Regions from separate parts of the Leuconostoc sp. XM4 genome, predicted to be linked through region 2. Evidence: riboswitches for the same ligand, from Rfam matches in the RefSeq annotation. Region 2 holds a riboswitch; each other region holds the start of a gene.
The links. A riboswitch is a leader RNA that binds a small molecule or an ion and turns the genes downstream of it on or off. The one in region 2 is predicted to bind thiamine pyrophosphate.

Region 1 (5,119 bases), 180 kb from region 2:
CAATTATTGATGAAATTAATATTTATGAAGCAGCACGTGTTGCGATGACCGAAGCAGTCAACCAGTTGGCTCCCGTACCTGAAGCTTTATTAATAGATGCTATGCGGTTAGATTTAGATTTGCCGCAAGAATTTTTAATTAAAGGAGATGCACGAAGTAATTCTATAGGTGCAGCCAGTATTATTGCAAAGGTCACACGTGATCGCCTAATGGCTTCTTATGGTTTAAAATATCCTGGTTATGGTTTCGAAAAAAACGCTGGATACGGTACAAAAGAACATCTTGAGGGTATAAAAAAAATCGGCATTACACCGATTCATCGTAAAACATTTGCACCCATTAAAGATATATTATGATGCACTGTAATATGACTAAGAGACTGATTGCCATCATCCAGTCTTTTTTTTTGATTACAATTGTGTTAAAGTGTGTCCGCTCAGCATTTTCGGTAAATCCATGTGAGGCCATAGCTTCTGCTAAACGAGTTGACCACCGGAGTGAGACCAAAATAGCTTTGAAAAATAATTGTGGTGAGTAAAATGTTAAAGATTCACCACGCATTAAAGCTGCCGTTCGGATAGTCTGGACTTCTTGTTTAACACGGGGCACAAAGGATAATGCACCGCGAAGACCGTAGACAAAAGTGGTTGGCACACGAAATTTTTGTTCGAGTGTGTCTAGAAGCAAGATTATGTCAGTTGTAAACGAAAAAGCCGCTCCTAGGAATATGTAGGCAACAATTCGAGTCATCATGATAATTGCCATTTCATGGGAACCAAAAGTTGTAAATGATGTCCATGCACCTAAGACAGGCAAGATAGGCATGGCAATTAATAGCAAATAACGTTTCCAAGACAGTTTTGAAAAAACAAGATAAATACCAGCAATAATCGCTACAACAACATTGACTTGATAATTAAGGACAAAAGTTAGTTCGATGCTTACGATAAGTATAAGTAGAAATTTAACACTTGGATTCATAAAAAATGCTCCATATATTGTAAAGTTCGATTAGATAGATGCAAATGATAATCAATGATTGGGCGTAGCTGATCTAGTTGGTGGCTAATAATAATAAAACGTTGCCGTCCATTATCTGCGATTTCTCGTAAAATTTCGCCTACAACCCGAACGGAATCTGTGTCCAGACCAGCAATAGGTTCGTCTAACAATAATATTGGTGTGCCAACAATTAACATCACCAAGAGTTGAACTTTTTTCTTTTGCCCGCCAGAGAGCTGATAAACGACATGATCTTGTAGCCCATCCAAATTTAAGCGCTCTAAGTAACGAGTAATTACGTTTTCGGACCATTTTTCTGGTTGTTGCGCATGTTGCATGCTCAACGCGATTTCCTCACGAATCGTCATTCGTAAAAACTGCCGTTCTGCATTTTGAAAGATCAATGCTACTTGTTTTGCATATTTAGCAGCATTAAATTTTTTGATATTTTGATCTATATACAAAATGTCACCTTGGTAGGATTTTAGTCGAGTTAGCGCATTGAAAAGGGATGACTTGCCTGTGCCATTTGCTCCAGTAAAGAGCGTAATTCCACCGGGAGCCAAAGGTAAATCAGAAATACTAATTAATTGACGTTGCCCCACTAAAAGTTCAAAATTTTTTAATTGCAAAACACCTTCTTTAGGTAATTGCAGGTGGACATTTTGTTCTGATAAAATACGATTCTGAAAGTTACTAACAGTTGCTACTTTTTTGTGGTGTATTTCCCACACATGATCAACAAGTGGTTCGTACCCATGTAAATCATGATCAGTGATTAATATAGTGGTTTGTCCCTGTATTTGTAAATCTTTCAATTTAGCTAATAGGTCTTGGCGAGATTGGCTATCAATATTTGCAAAAGGTTCGTCTAATAATAAGAAATCACTTTGCATTGCAACAATGATAGCCAATGCAACTTTTTGTTTTTCACCACCTGATAAGGTGTCAATGTCTTGATGAGTTAAGTCTGAAATACCAACAAATTCTAAAGCGTGCGTTGCACGTTGCTTGATATCAGAAGGATGAACTTGCAAGTTTTCTAAAGTGAAAACCAATTCATCCAGTGGTGTTTTCATAACAAATTGGGTGTCTGGATCTTGAAATAAAAAACCGACGACTTTGGTTTTCTCGTTAGCCGGTAATGTGGTAACTGCTTGATCATTAACAAGTACTTCACCTTTTAGTTGCGGATATAATCCTGCAAATATTCGGAGAAGGGTTGATTTTCCAGAGCCAGAGGGACCAATTAGCAGGTTAAAACTATTGTGAGATATTGACATGGTGGTATCATCAAGTATTTTTGTATTGCCATATGACAAACTGATATGTTTTAAATGAGTAACCATAATAATTCCCTATGTACGCGGAAATTCCGCTTATTTATATTTATCTGTTTTCTTTGCAATGGTTAAAACATCAGAATCTGTAGCCATGTTTATTTTGCTGTATACCATGACAGGGATGTCACTAATTTCTGCTGCAACCTTGGGCAAATTTTTTAAAATATCCATTAGTTGATCGTAATCACCTTCGAGAGTTGATTCGAAAGCACCTACCTGATAGTTGACACCACTCTTGTCAATATAAGCAATCACATGATCAACTATGCGAATGACTTCTTCTGTGTCAGCTGTCATCGGCAATACTTGGACCGCAATACTTGATATCATGAGACCACCTCGTTTTTATTGACCTCTAGGATACCTGATTTAGCAACTAATTTTTGTGTGAAGTAAACGATAACTCCTGCAAAAATAGCTGCTGAAATGAGGCGAGTAATAAATAATCCAATCAACAAACCAAATGAGTAGTCAGCATAACCATTACGGAACAGGTCCCAAATAAACGTCACAATGGTAACTGTGATAACAGACATTGACAAACTCGTTTTGTCCCAACGACGGTAGCCAAATACAGCAAATCCAAGTTCGGTACCAAACCCTTGAATTAATGCAGAAACAACGTTCATGACACCCCATTGAGAGCCAAACACCATTTCAATTGTGCCGCCAAGTGTTTCACCTATAATTGATGCGCCAGGACGACGTAAGATGAACCCAGCCATCGGACCAGCCATTAGCCAAGGACCCAATGTTGCATCATTAGCATATGCGCTTAATCCAAATGGTGTTAAAAAGGCAGCGATGACATTATAACCAAATGCCCAAGCCCAAAATATAAATCCAAAAAAAACACCGATTAGTGCGATGAAGATAACATCGCGAAGTGACCATTTGTTTGCAGACATTTGCAAAACCTCCTAAAATTTCCGATATTAACCAATAGGTGCATGAGCTATACAACTGCTTACATGACTTATTGGTTAATAATTGATGTAACCGAAATCACCGCAAAATCGGGTGTAATTAGAAAAAGCCAGACTTCACAAGGAAGACTGGCTTGAAAAATTGTGGTCATGATCTCAATGCAGAAACGCTACTTAACAAACTTGTGTTATTTCATCATCATATATTATAGTGATAACGTTACAAAACATAGTACCGTCAAGATATGTCAGTTCATTAATACATTTTCAAGTAAATCTCCCTACGCTAGTATTAACTAGATCAGGTGTGATGGGTTTTATCTCAGCGCGACGGCACCCCAGATTTTGGTGTTTTCAGTTATTTGTGAAAAGCTCACGCCTAGAGTGTAACACAAGACAAATTATCGTGCAAACTATTCGTATGCAATAGAATTTAATCCCAAAATCATGTTATATTTTCTAACATTCTAATGTTTTTAATTATGAAATTTGAGTATGATGTAACTTGTGGTCTTTATTAATTAAAAGTACATGATATCAGCGAGATATTGACTTATTTGTTATACTAAAATGAGTAAAAAAAACAACTCTAAGGATAGAAAATGGACAGTATTCATCTTTCACCACGGCTTGCAGCTGTGGCTTCATTTGTACCCAAAGGCGCAAGGGTAGCCGATATTGGCTCTGATCACGCCTATTTACCTGCTAATCTATTAATCAATAACAAAATATCGTTTGCGATTGCTGGTGAGGTTGCTAAAGGACCTTACGAAAATGCGCAGCACGAAATTGTTCGAAGAGCGTTAACCACACAACTTGAGGCGAGATTGGCGAATGGATTAGCGGCAATTAAAGATGAGGATCATATTGACACGGTCACAATCGCTGGTGTGGGTGGTGTCTTAATTACAGATATATTAGAAGCGGGATTTTCAAGAGCAAAACGTTTTGAAACGCTTATACTACAACCTAATACTGATGAGCACATTGTGCGAACATGGCTAAACAACCATCAGTATAAAATTAACGACGAGGTTATTGAACAAGAGGATAACCACTTTTATGAAATTATGATTGCAACAAAGGGCACCCAAAGTTTATCAAGCCTCGATAAAAAATTTGGTCCTGTCTTGCGAAAGAGAAAAACGTCAGTTTTTGTTGCTAAATGGCAGAAAGAATTGGATCGTATCGACACAATTTTTGAAAATCTTGAATTTGCTGGAAAAGCTGATTCACCCATTTATCAAGATTGGAAAAAAAAATATCAGCAAATTCAGGAGGTTATCAAGTGATTGCACAAGAGTTAATTGACAAGATTGAACTTTTTGCGCCGAAACAATTAGCTGAGGAGGGTGACCCCACGGGACTGCAAATTGGTGATCCTAAGCAGCCTGTACATCGAGTAATGACAGCCCTTGATGTTCGTCCAGAAGTAGTTCAAGAAGCAATCGATAATCAGGTCGATTTTATATGGGCACACCATGAGGTCATGTTCTTCCCGGCGAAAAGTCTAGACTTATCACAGCCTCAAAATCGAATGTATGCAGATTTGATTCAACACCATATCGTTGTTTATGCTTCACATACTAATATGGACAGTGCACAAGGTGGCATGAATGATTGGTTGGCCGAAGCACTTGGCATTCAAGATGTAGTGCCTTTAGTACCAAATGTAGATAAGAAAACTGGTCTTGGCAGGATCGGACAATTAGAGCAACCAATTTCTGTACAAGAATACGCTGTGAAAATTCGTGATTTGTTTCATGTTCAAGCAGTGCGTGTTATTGCTAACGATGTGACAAAGCCAATTCAAAAGATCGCTGTGCTAGGTGGAGATGGTGGCCGTTG
Region 2 (5,119 bases):
GAAATTATTTTACACAGTGGAAATGCGCGCACAATGGTTCATAAGGCTTTTGAAGCCATGAGAGAAAAAAACTTTAAGTTATCTAACGAAAATCTAAAATTATCAAATGACGAGTTACTATTAGCTCATAAATCGCAAACAAACTTGTTACAAGAATACGCTGAGGGTAGTCATATTGATATGGAAATTATATTAGTCCATGCACAAGACCACTTAATGACAACGATGACTTTACGTGAGATGGCTATTGAAATGCAGACTCTTTATGAGGAGGTACAAGACATTGAAAAAAGGAATCAAACGAGGGCCAAAAAAGCCACAGGATAAACAGCACGGTTTAGAGGTCGCAATCGAAAAAAATCGTACGGAAATGAGCCTTAAAAGCATGCAGTTTAATCGATTCATGTTAATCCGTTATGCCACGGCATTCTTTCTGTTCGTAAACTTGTATTGGGCCATAATTATGTGGCAGACCCTAGTGGCACTAATACCTGTTGCTTTAATGTTTATCGCTTCGCTAGCAATTATTGAACAAATTAAGTTATTTGGACATCATACGAACCAACTGATTTATTCAAAAGTGTTCTTCAGATCACAGCTTATCGTGAATATCATTTTAATGGTGAGCATCCCAACATCGTTATTTACATTTTTTTACCAATTTATACAAAATACTGGTAGTAACCGCTTAGTGGTACTAATCCTGTTATTACTCAGTAGTAGCATACTTCTCATAGTTAACAAAAGGTTAGGCTTGATTGCAACAAATCACGATAAATATTACGCACGTTTGACAGCCTATCAGTCCGTTCTTAAAAATAATAAGGAGATGAAATAGTTATGGAAAATGGACCTATGTTTAACTTCCTACAAAAAGTGCTTTTGAAACCAATGACCAAAGTTTCCCAATATAGAATTGTGAGAGCTATCATGGCTGCTGGTATGGCTTCAATTCCTTTTACAATTGTGGGATCTATGATATTAGTTTTGAATATATTACCGACAGTATTTCCGTTCTTAAATGATTTTTTCGACGCAACATTCTTTAAGTTTAGCGATTTGTACATGATTGCCAACACAGCAACCATGGGTATCTTAGCCATGTATTTTAGTTTAGCAATTGGTTTTGAATTAACTCGTATTATTCAAACAGAAGATAAACTAAAAGTAGCGCCATTAAATGGTGCCTTCTTATCACTATTTGCATTCTTTATGTGCTTGCCAGAATTGGTTTTAAAAGGCGGAAAAATTGTTCTGCTAAATACTATATCCAAGGACGAGACAGTTATCAACGGATTTAGAATGACTAGCACAATCGACCGTGTTGGAACAAGTGGTATTTTCACAGCGATTATTATGGCTATTTTAGCAGTTTGGTTGTATTCATTCTGTGTGAAACATAACTGGACGATTAAAATGCCGGATGCTGTACCGGAAGGTGTATCAAGATCATTTACGGCATTGATTCCAACTTTCGTTATTGCTTTTGTTGTACTGGGTATTAATGGTTCCTTAGTGTTACTCGGTACTGACATTTTCAAAATGATTGCAATACCATTTAGCTTCGTTACAAGCATGACTAGCACCTGGCTAGGAATTATGGTGATTGAGTTCTTGATTCATGCCTTGTGGATTGTTGGTATTCATGGCGCTAACATTATTTCCGCATTTATTACGCCTATCTTCTTAGCAAATATGGTAGCAAATTCAAATGGGGCTAACATACCGTTTGCTGGAGAATTTAATAATGCCTTTGCTATCTTAGGTGGCTCTGGTGCGACACTTGGATTATGCATATTTATTACTTTACTAGCACGTTCCGAACAACTAAAAGTTTTAGGCCGAGCTTCAATCGTACCATCACTTTTTAATATTAACGAGCCGTTAATATTTGGATTACCAATTGTTTATAATCCTTATCTAGCTATTCCATTTTTCTTGGCACCAATGGCAACAGCTTCCGTTGCTTATGCAGCCATTAACTTCCATATCATTCGGCCAATTGTTATTCAAGCACCATGGCCATCCCCAGCCGGAATCGGTGCATTTATTAGTACCGTTGATTGGAAAGCAGCAGTCTTAGCAATAATCTGTGTTGTAATAGCTTTCATTATTTACTTACCATTTATCAAAATATATGATACTAAGTTGTACAATGATGAGCAGGGGAAAACACAAGTACAGCCTTAATGACGAGGCATCAAAATACTGGTCTGTGTTTAGTAACAGACTGGTATTTTTTATATACTCGACTGGCTGATTTGTGAAAGGTAAATTTCATCAGTAAGGATATCACTTAATGACAAACTTATGTGAAAAATAGAATGAATTACTTACATTTAATAGAAAATTTATGATACAATAATGCTTGTGCTAGGGGCGCCAAAATGGCTGAGAAGAACCCTTCGAACCTGAACTGATTAACATCAGCGTAGGAAAGTGCTACATTTTTTAACGTAGCATTTTTCTCTAGGTGAGAAAAATGTTTTTTTATTGCATAAAATGACTTGTTGAGAGGATTTTTTTGAAAAATGAATAATAATCACTAGGGGCGTCGCAAAGACTGAGATGATGTATATCGGTCCCTTTGAACCTGATCTAGTTAATACTAGCGTAGGAAAGTGACCAATATTTGATAACGACATGTACTGTTGTCAAAAGTGTCCTTTTTTATGTATTTAAGGGCACTTTTTTTATTGGAAAAGGAATTTAATTATGATGACACCAAAACATAATCGAATCATGGATCATGGCCTAGCTGGAATACAGCACGTGTTTGTTTCTAACGTATGGTTAGATCCAATTTATGTTGCCGCTGCCGCAGGGCTCTCACTGAACTTATCAACTAATCTTGTGAACACGATTTTTATTGTTTCAGGATTAGTCACGCTTACACAGGCAACAAAATTAGCGAAGCTGCCTATTGTTCAAGGGCCGTCAGCTGCTTTTGACGCGTTAATGATTAATGCTGGTAAAGCTGGTCAGTTAGCAACGGCGAGTGGTTCAATTTTACTGAGTGCACTCATTGTATTTTTATTGTCCGTTACAGGACTTATCAATAAACTAATCAAATTATTGACACCAGCAATTACCGGAACACTAATATTTTTGGTTGGTATTTCTTTATCTGGATTCACACTATCTGAATTCTTAGGTGGTTATCCAGGTGATAAAGGTTTCTCTTCACCAACAACACTTATTTTGTCTGTTACTACAGCAACTATTGTCATTCTATTGTCGATATTTGGTAAGGGATTTTGGAAGCGTTTTTCCTTTTTAATCGCGCTAATTGTTGGTGATATTCTAGCAGTTTCGTTAGGTGTCGTAGATTACAGCGTATTATCAACAAAATCATGGTTTGGCATGCCTCATTTATTGCCTTATGGATCGCTAAAGTTTAATTGGGTCATGTTTTTGACATTCTTTGTTGCCTATGTGGTTGCAGTGGTAGAGGCTTTAGGTGTCTATCAGGCAGCTGGCGATACTTTAAAAGAAAATATTTCACCAAGGCGCATTCAAAATGGTCTAATTGGCGAATCTGCGGGATCAATGTTTTCATCCTTGTTCGGAGCCTTTCCAACAACTGCTTTTGCGCAGAATGTAGGGATTTTAAACTTAACTGGTAATGTTTCGAGAATACCAGTAATTATTGCAGGAATTTTGTTTGTCGTACTAGGTTTTGTTCCTAAAATTGGTGCGTTTTTGGCAATAACGCCTAGTCCAGTGATTGGGGGCATATTTTTGCCCGCAGCAACAACTTTAATTCTGACTGGATTCAACATTTTGAAAAGAGCGCCTGACAACAATGAAAATAACATGATTATTGGATTGTCTATCATACTAGCGATTGCTCTGCCCAACTATGCAACCGGCTGGTCAGGTGTTACAGGTGAATTATTATCTAATAGCATATTAGTCGGTGCGTTGTCTGCCATCATCTTACAGTTTGCCTTGGTTAACTTACCACGAATGATAAAAAATATAAGAGGATCTCATGATTGAAAAATCTAAAAAAATTCAAAGCGACATTTTAACTTTCATTAATAAATACAAGGATCATCAAACAGAGCGATATGAATCGGACTTCAATCAGCTAGCTATGCGCATTTTTGCTTATCAATTTCAAAACAATTTACCATATAAAAAATTTGCCCAATTACGACATAAAAACCTCTTGACCGTAAAAAACTGGCGCGAGGTTCCGCTAATTCCGATTCAAGCGTACAAAGAATTAATTCTGTCAACCGAAGATATTAATCAAGCTGCGGATGTTTTTTATTCGAGTGGCACAACAAATATTAATCATAGAAGCAAACATTATATCTCGAATTTAAATATTTGGGAAGAATCTATGCGGGCAGGATTCAAGAAAAACGTTTTGCCTAATACGGATAAAATTAGAATACTTTCTTTGTTTCCGGGTATGGCAGATAACCCTAACTCTTCTTTATCTCGCTATATATCAACCGCTATACGAGAATTTGGTACTGAAAATAGCCATATCTTTTTTGAAAATAACCAACTAAACTATTCGGAACTAATCGTTGCTCTTCAAGAAGCAGAAAAAAATCATGAGTCCATATTACTTTTGGGTGCTTCGTTTTCTTATGTTCATCTATTGGCATACTTACAGCAACATCATCAATCCTTTAATCTGGCAAAAGAAAGCATTATTTTTGATACTGGTGGATTTAAGGGCAAGTCAAAAGAAGTGAGTATGACTGACTTATATGCTGATTTGGAGAGCACATTTAAGGTGACACGCGAACAAATTATAAATATGTACGGCATGACAGAGATTAGTTCTCAATGTTACGATCGAAATTTAATGGATCATTCAGAAAATAAAACAGTTTATTTTGATAAAATAGCACCTGCTTGGGTAAAAACTCAGGTCTTGGATACTGAAACGTTACAGCCTGTTGCACAGGGTCAACGTGGCCTATTGGCATACTATGACTTAGCTAATTGGGATTCCTGCGTATCAATTCTAACTGAAGACATTGTTATCAAAAACAATCATGGATTCACAATCATTGGTAGAGCAAAAGGATCGGTGGCTAAGGGTTGTTCCATCACCGCTGATGAGCTTTTACAACTGCAATAAAGGTGTCAATAA
Region 3 (5,119 bases), 490 kb from region 2:
CCATGCCCAACATCGATACCTTCACGAATGGTAGCATCAACATAAGCTTTTGCATGAATAATAGCCGTTTTCATATCATCTCCCAAAGCTAAACGAGCAGTAATGGCCGCAGAAATTGTATCCCCTGTCCCGTGAGTTCTAATTGTATCTACCCGTGAGCTTTTAAGCCAAAAATGACTACCATCAGCCAATAGAATATAGTCATAAACATCTTTCCCGGAGGCATGCCCACCTTTTAATAATACGTTTTCAACTCCTAATTGTTGTATCTTTGAAGCGGATTGCATCACATCTTCATGGTTAGTAATGTTTGACTCACTTAAGACTTCAGCTTCTGGCATATTAGGCGTAATGAGCGTTGCCAACGGTATCAAACTAGACTTAATAGCAACTATGGCCTCATCACTCAATAAGTGAGCGCCTCCCTTGGCAACCATTACAGGATCTAATACATAGTTACCAAAATCTGCTTGTTGTAAAAATTCAGACACTGATTCTACTGTGGGCACATCACCAAGCATGCCACTTTTTACAGCACTTATTTTTAAGTCATCAGCCACTGATTTTAATTGGGCATGGATCATAGATGGTGAAGTCATCGAAACTTGCTGTACACCCATTGTGTTTTGTGCTGTTAGAGCAACAATAACATTAGCGCCATAAACACCTTGGGCGGCAAACGTCTTTAGATCCGCGCTAACTCCAGCGCCACCACTGCTATCCATACCAGCAATTGTTAGAGCTTGGGGTGTTTTATTAACCATGATTCAGCACACTTTCTTTAATAAAATTTTGAACATCGATATTATCAATAACAAATAATTCATCTAATAATTGATTTGTAAAAGACCCTGGTTGATTCGTTTTTGTAGCGGCTTTTTGTCCAGCAAGTTTGAATGTAGCCATTGCATTCATCACATTAGGAACCTTTAGCCCATCGGCAATGAACGCACCAATTAATGATGATAAGGCATCTCCTGTACCTACAATAGAAGATAATTGTTCAACATTTATATCAAGTGTTTGTGTGTATTGACCATCACTGACAACGTCACAAGCCCCGCTTAGCGCAATCACTGCACCTGTTTTTTTGGCGGCACGCTGTGCAATTTCAATTACGTCACCTTTTCCAGTAGCATCGATACCTTGACTAGCAAAATCAATATCGGCAAACCAAGCAATTTCGGCTGCATTGCCACGAATAACATCAACATGACCAGAGGCTAAAAATTGTGTAATGGCTTTAGACCTAAATGGAACTGATACAGCAACCGGATCTAATACGACTGTCTTGCCTAATTGGTATGCTTCCTGAGAAAGTTTAATAATATCGTTAATTTCTACTTTTTGAAGCGTCCCTGTGTTAATAATCACCGCATTGGCAATTCCGGCTAATTCCTTAAATTCTGCTAGCTCGCGACTCATTAACGGTGAGGCACCAACAACATTAACTACATTAGCTACAAATTGTGGTGTAACAAAATTTGCATAAGTCAGGACAAGAGGTGATTTCGTTCTAATGTCTGTAATATTCATGATTAAATTCCTTTTTTGTTTGGCTTCGTGTTTTTAAACAAATATCTTCATTAATTTTAAAAATTAACATTAATGAATAAAAAAACCGCTAACTATCAGAAAAGATTAGTTAACGGCTAAATAGGCATATTTATACACTAGAATAGTTCATTATTATAATCTTCCTTCGCACGAATTACCGTAATCAGGTTCAATGGGTATCTCTCAGCCAGCTTGGGCACCCCAGATATTTATTTAATTCTACTTCAGTGTACCTGAATCCATATGAATAATCAACCGCCTAAGTATGCTTTGCGCACGTCATCTGATGCAAGTAGCTCTGCTCCCGTACCTGTCATCGTGATCTTTCCACTTTCCAAAACATAGCCGCGATCCGCAATTTTTAGCGCTTGATTCGCATTTTGTTCGATTACTAATACTGTCATTCCTTGTGCATTAACATTTTTAATAATATCAAAAACTTTCTCAATAAATAGCGGTGCCAAGCCCATGGAAGGTTCATCCAACAATAACAATTTTGGTTTTGCCATTAATGCGCGACCCATGGCTAGCATTTGTTGTTCACCACCAGATAAAGTCGCTGCATCTTGATTACGTCTTTCCTTTAAAATTGGAAACTGATCGTAAATAAGTGTGTATTCATCTTTCAAGTTAATACCCTTGCCTCGAGTAAAAGCACCCAACTGTAGGTTTTCTTGAACAGTCATGCCAGAAAACACGCGACGTCCTTCTGGCACTTGAGCAACTCCACTTGAGACAATTCGCTCTGAATTCATAGTCAATATGTTTTGATTTTCAAATAAAATACGTCCCTTAGTGGGTTTTTCTAAGCCCGAAATCGTACGTAAAATTGTAGTTTTCCCAGCGCCATTAGCACCAATTAGTGATACGATTTCGTTATTGTTCACCACAAAGTTAACGTCTTGTACCGCTTTAATGGCACCATAACTTACGTTTAAATTTTCAACTGTCAGTAATGCACTCATTCGTTATTTTCTCCCAAATATGCACGGATCACATCGGCATTTTGCTGTATTTCTAATGGTGTGCCACTGGCTAATAACTTACCGTACTCTAATACATATAATCGCTCACTGACAGCCATAACAAGGTTCATATCATGCTCAATTAAAATAATTGTCATCTTAAATTCTTGTTGAACTTGTTTAATTAAACGTGTTAAATCAGCCGTTTCTTGTGGATTCATACCAGCTGCTGGCTCATCTAAAAATAAGATTTTAGGTTTTGTGGCCAATGCCCGCACAATTTCTAAACGTCGTTGTTGCCCATATGGTAAGTTTGTTGCCAGCGTATCTTGTACCTCCAGCATATCAAAAATACTTAGCAGCTTACGAGCTTCGTTTTTTAGTTGCTCTTCATTTTTATAAAATGAAGGTAAACGAAACAATGAACTGAATACATGTGCCTGAGTACTAGAATTCATAGCAATCATAACATTCTCTAATACTGTTCGACTTTCAAACAAGCGAATATTTTGAAAAGTGCGCGCAACGCCTAATCGAGCACGTTTTGCAGGAGATTGACGATTGACATTAGCTAACTGCTGACCATCAAATAGGAGTACTTCTCCCTCACTAGGTGAATATACACCTGTTAGTAAATTAAATAATGTGGTTTTACCCGCACCATTTGGCCCAATTAAACCAATTAACTCATTTTCGGCAGCTTCAATATTAACACCATCAACAGCAGTTACACCTCCAAAACGGATACTTAAATCACGCGTTTTCAGTATTGTCTGAGCCATGTCCGTCTCCTTCATCAAATAACCATTTCTTTAATGATAGTTCTCGACTACCAAAAATACCTTGAGGTCTAACCAGCATCACAGCAATTAAAATAACAGCGTAGATGACCATACGCAAGGAACCAAAATTTTGTAACATTGTGTCTAACACACCTAACGCAATTGCTGTCACAACTGTCCCACTCATTGAGCCAATCCCACCTATCACAATAATAATTAAGATCATAATACTTTGCATAAAAGCATAGTCTTTAGGCGCAATAGATTGGATGAAACTTGCACGTAAGCTACCAGCCATAGCAGCAAATAATGCCCCTGTCACAAAAGCAATTACCTTATACTTAGTTGTATTAATTCCTAAGGATTCGGCAGCAATTTCATTATCACGAACGGCAATAATGGCTCGCCCAGGCATACTACGAACAAAGTTGACCACAATAATCAATGTTATAACTGCTAGTATATAAACTAATTGCCAACTCACAAAAGGTGCGATGCCAAAAATACCAGCTGGTCCGTTAGTTATTTTCAAGTTCATAATGACAATTCTAATAATTTCAGCAAACCCTAATGTTGCAATAGCCAAATAATCACCACGTAAACGCAAAGTTGGAATACCAACAATTAAGGCAATTACGCCACTGACTACGATGCCTGCAGCCATTCCCAAAATAAAGCCAATGATACCTGGAACAACTTCCATAACTAATGCTGTCGCGTAAGCACCGATAGCCATAAATCCAGCGTGCCCTAACGAAAACTGCCCTGAAATACCAACCACTAGATTAAGTCCCAGTGCAGCAATGATATTAATGCCGATAAGTACAATCGTTGTGATGCCATAATGACCAATAAGGCCAACCATTTGAGCCACGAATATCAAAATGAACCCCATTGCAGCCAAAGATGCCCATGATAACGTGTATTTAATATGCGCTTGATCCATCAAACTTTCTCCCGCTTGTTTTTCCCTAAAATACCAGTCGGTTTAATAAGCAATATGACAATCAACATTGCATACACAATCGCATCTTTGTAATCTGAAAAAGCTGTCGCTTGAACCATTGTTTCCAATATACCGATTAGCCAACCACCTACTGCTGCCCCTGGAATAATGCCTATACCACCCAAAACCGCGGCAACAAACGCTTTCAACCCAGGAGTCATACCCATCAATGGGTCAATACTGTTATAATATAATCCAATCAAAACGCCACCAGCCGCCGCCAATGCTGACCCAATTGCAAATGTAAATGAAATTGTGTGATTGATGTTGATGCCCATTAATGACGCTGCATCTGGATCTGCGGATACTGCCCGCATCGCACGACCCATTTTTGTATTTTTAACAATGTAAGTTAATAACAGCATCAAAACTATTGAAGTTACAGCAATAATCAACTGAATATTTGAAACTTGTATACCATAAAAGTGGTATTGTACTGTCTTAATCGCCTGTGGAAATGAACGTTGATCTGACCCATACAAATAAGTCATGCCATTTTCTAGCAAAAAAGAGATGCCTAAAGCGGAGATAAGAACCGCAATTCTTGGAGAATGACGCAATGGTCGATAGGCAACATACTCAATGACCACACCAATAATGGCGCTTACTGCCATTGCGAGAATTAACGCTATAAAGAAATTCAAATGTAAAACCTTGATGAAAAAATAGCCAAAATACGCACCGAGCATGTATATATCACCATGTGCAAAATTGATTAATTTAATAATACCGTAGACCATTGTATAGCCTAAAGCTAGTAGCGCATAGACACTGCCTAGCATAAGACCATTGATTAATTGCTGAATGAA

Region 1: linked by a shared signal. The riboswitch ahead of RHP64_RS03785 (ECF transporter S component) and the one ahead of RHP64_RS04610 (solute carrier family 23 protein) in region 2 are both predicted to bind thiamine pyrophosphate.
Region 3: linked by a shared signal. The riboswitch ahead of thiM (hydroxyethylthiazole kinase) and the one ahead of RHP64_RS04610 (solute carrier family 23 protein) in region 2 are both predicted to bind thiamine pyrophosphate.

Annotation. Positions count from the first base shown of each region.
Region 1 covers NZ_CP134507.1:736,151-741,269, forward strand. The annotation lists gene RHP64_RS03765 (ribonuclease HII) at 1-356, shown strand, start outside; gene RHP64_RS03770 (energy-coupling factor transporter transmembrane component T family protein) at 340-981, opposite strand; gene RHP64_RS03775 (ATP-binding cassette domain-containing protein) at 978-2,351, opposite strand; gene RHP64_RS03780 (thiamine-binding protein) at 2,382-2,675, opposite strand; gene RHP64_RS03785 (ECF transporter S component) at 2,672-3,253, opposite strand; TPP riboswitch at 3,533-3,622, opposite strand; gene RHP64_RS03790 (tRNA (adenine(22)-N(1))-methyltransferase) at 3,874-4,563, shown strand; gene RHP64_RS03795 (Nif3-like dinuclear metal center hexameric protein) at 4,560-5,119, shown strand, end outside.
Region 2 covers NZ_CP134507.1:920,595-925,713, forward strand. The annotation lists gene RHP64_RS04595 (PTS cellobiose transporter subunit IIA) at 1-327, shown strand, start outside; gene RHP64_RS04600 (hypothetical protein) at 284-838, shown strand; gene celB (PTS cellobiose transporter subunit IIC) at 856-2,190, shown strand; TPP riboswitch at 2,366-2,455, shown strand; TPP riboswitch at 2,538-2,637, shown strand; gene RHP64_RS04610 (solute carrier family 23 protein) at 2,716-4,002, shown strand; gene RHP64_RS04615 (LuxE/PaaK family acyltransferase) at 3,995-5,107, shown strand; gene RHP64_RS04620 (acyl-CoA reductase) at 5,119-5,119, shown strand, end outside.
Region 3 covers NZ_CP134507.1:435,318-440,436, reverse strand. The annotation lists gene thiD (bifunctional hydroxymethylpyrimidine kinase/phosphomethylpyrimidine kinase) at 1-764, opposite strand, end outside; gene thiM (hydroxyethylthiazole kinase) at 757-1,536, opposite strand; TPP riboswitch at 1,681-1,771, opposite strand; gene RHP64_RS02380 (ABC transporter ATP-binding protein) at 1,809-2,522, opposite strand; gene RHP64_RS02375 (ABC transporter ATP-binding protein) at 2,519-3,304, opposite strand; gene RHP64_RS02370 (branched-chain amino acid ABC transporter permease) at 3,276-4,250, opposite strand; gene RHP64_RS02365 (branched-chain amino acid ABC transporter permease) at 4,250-5,119, opposite strand, start outside.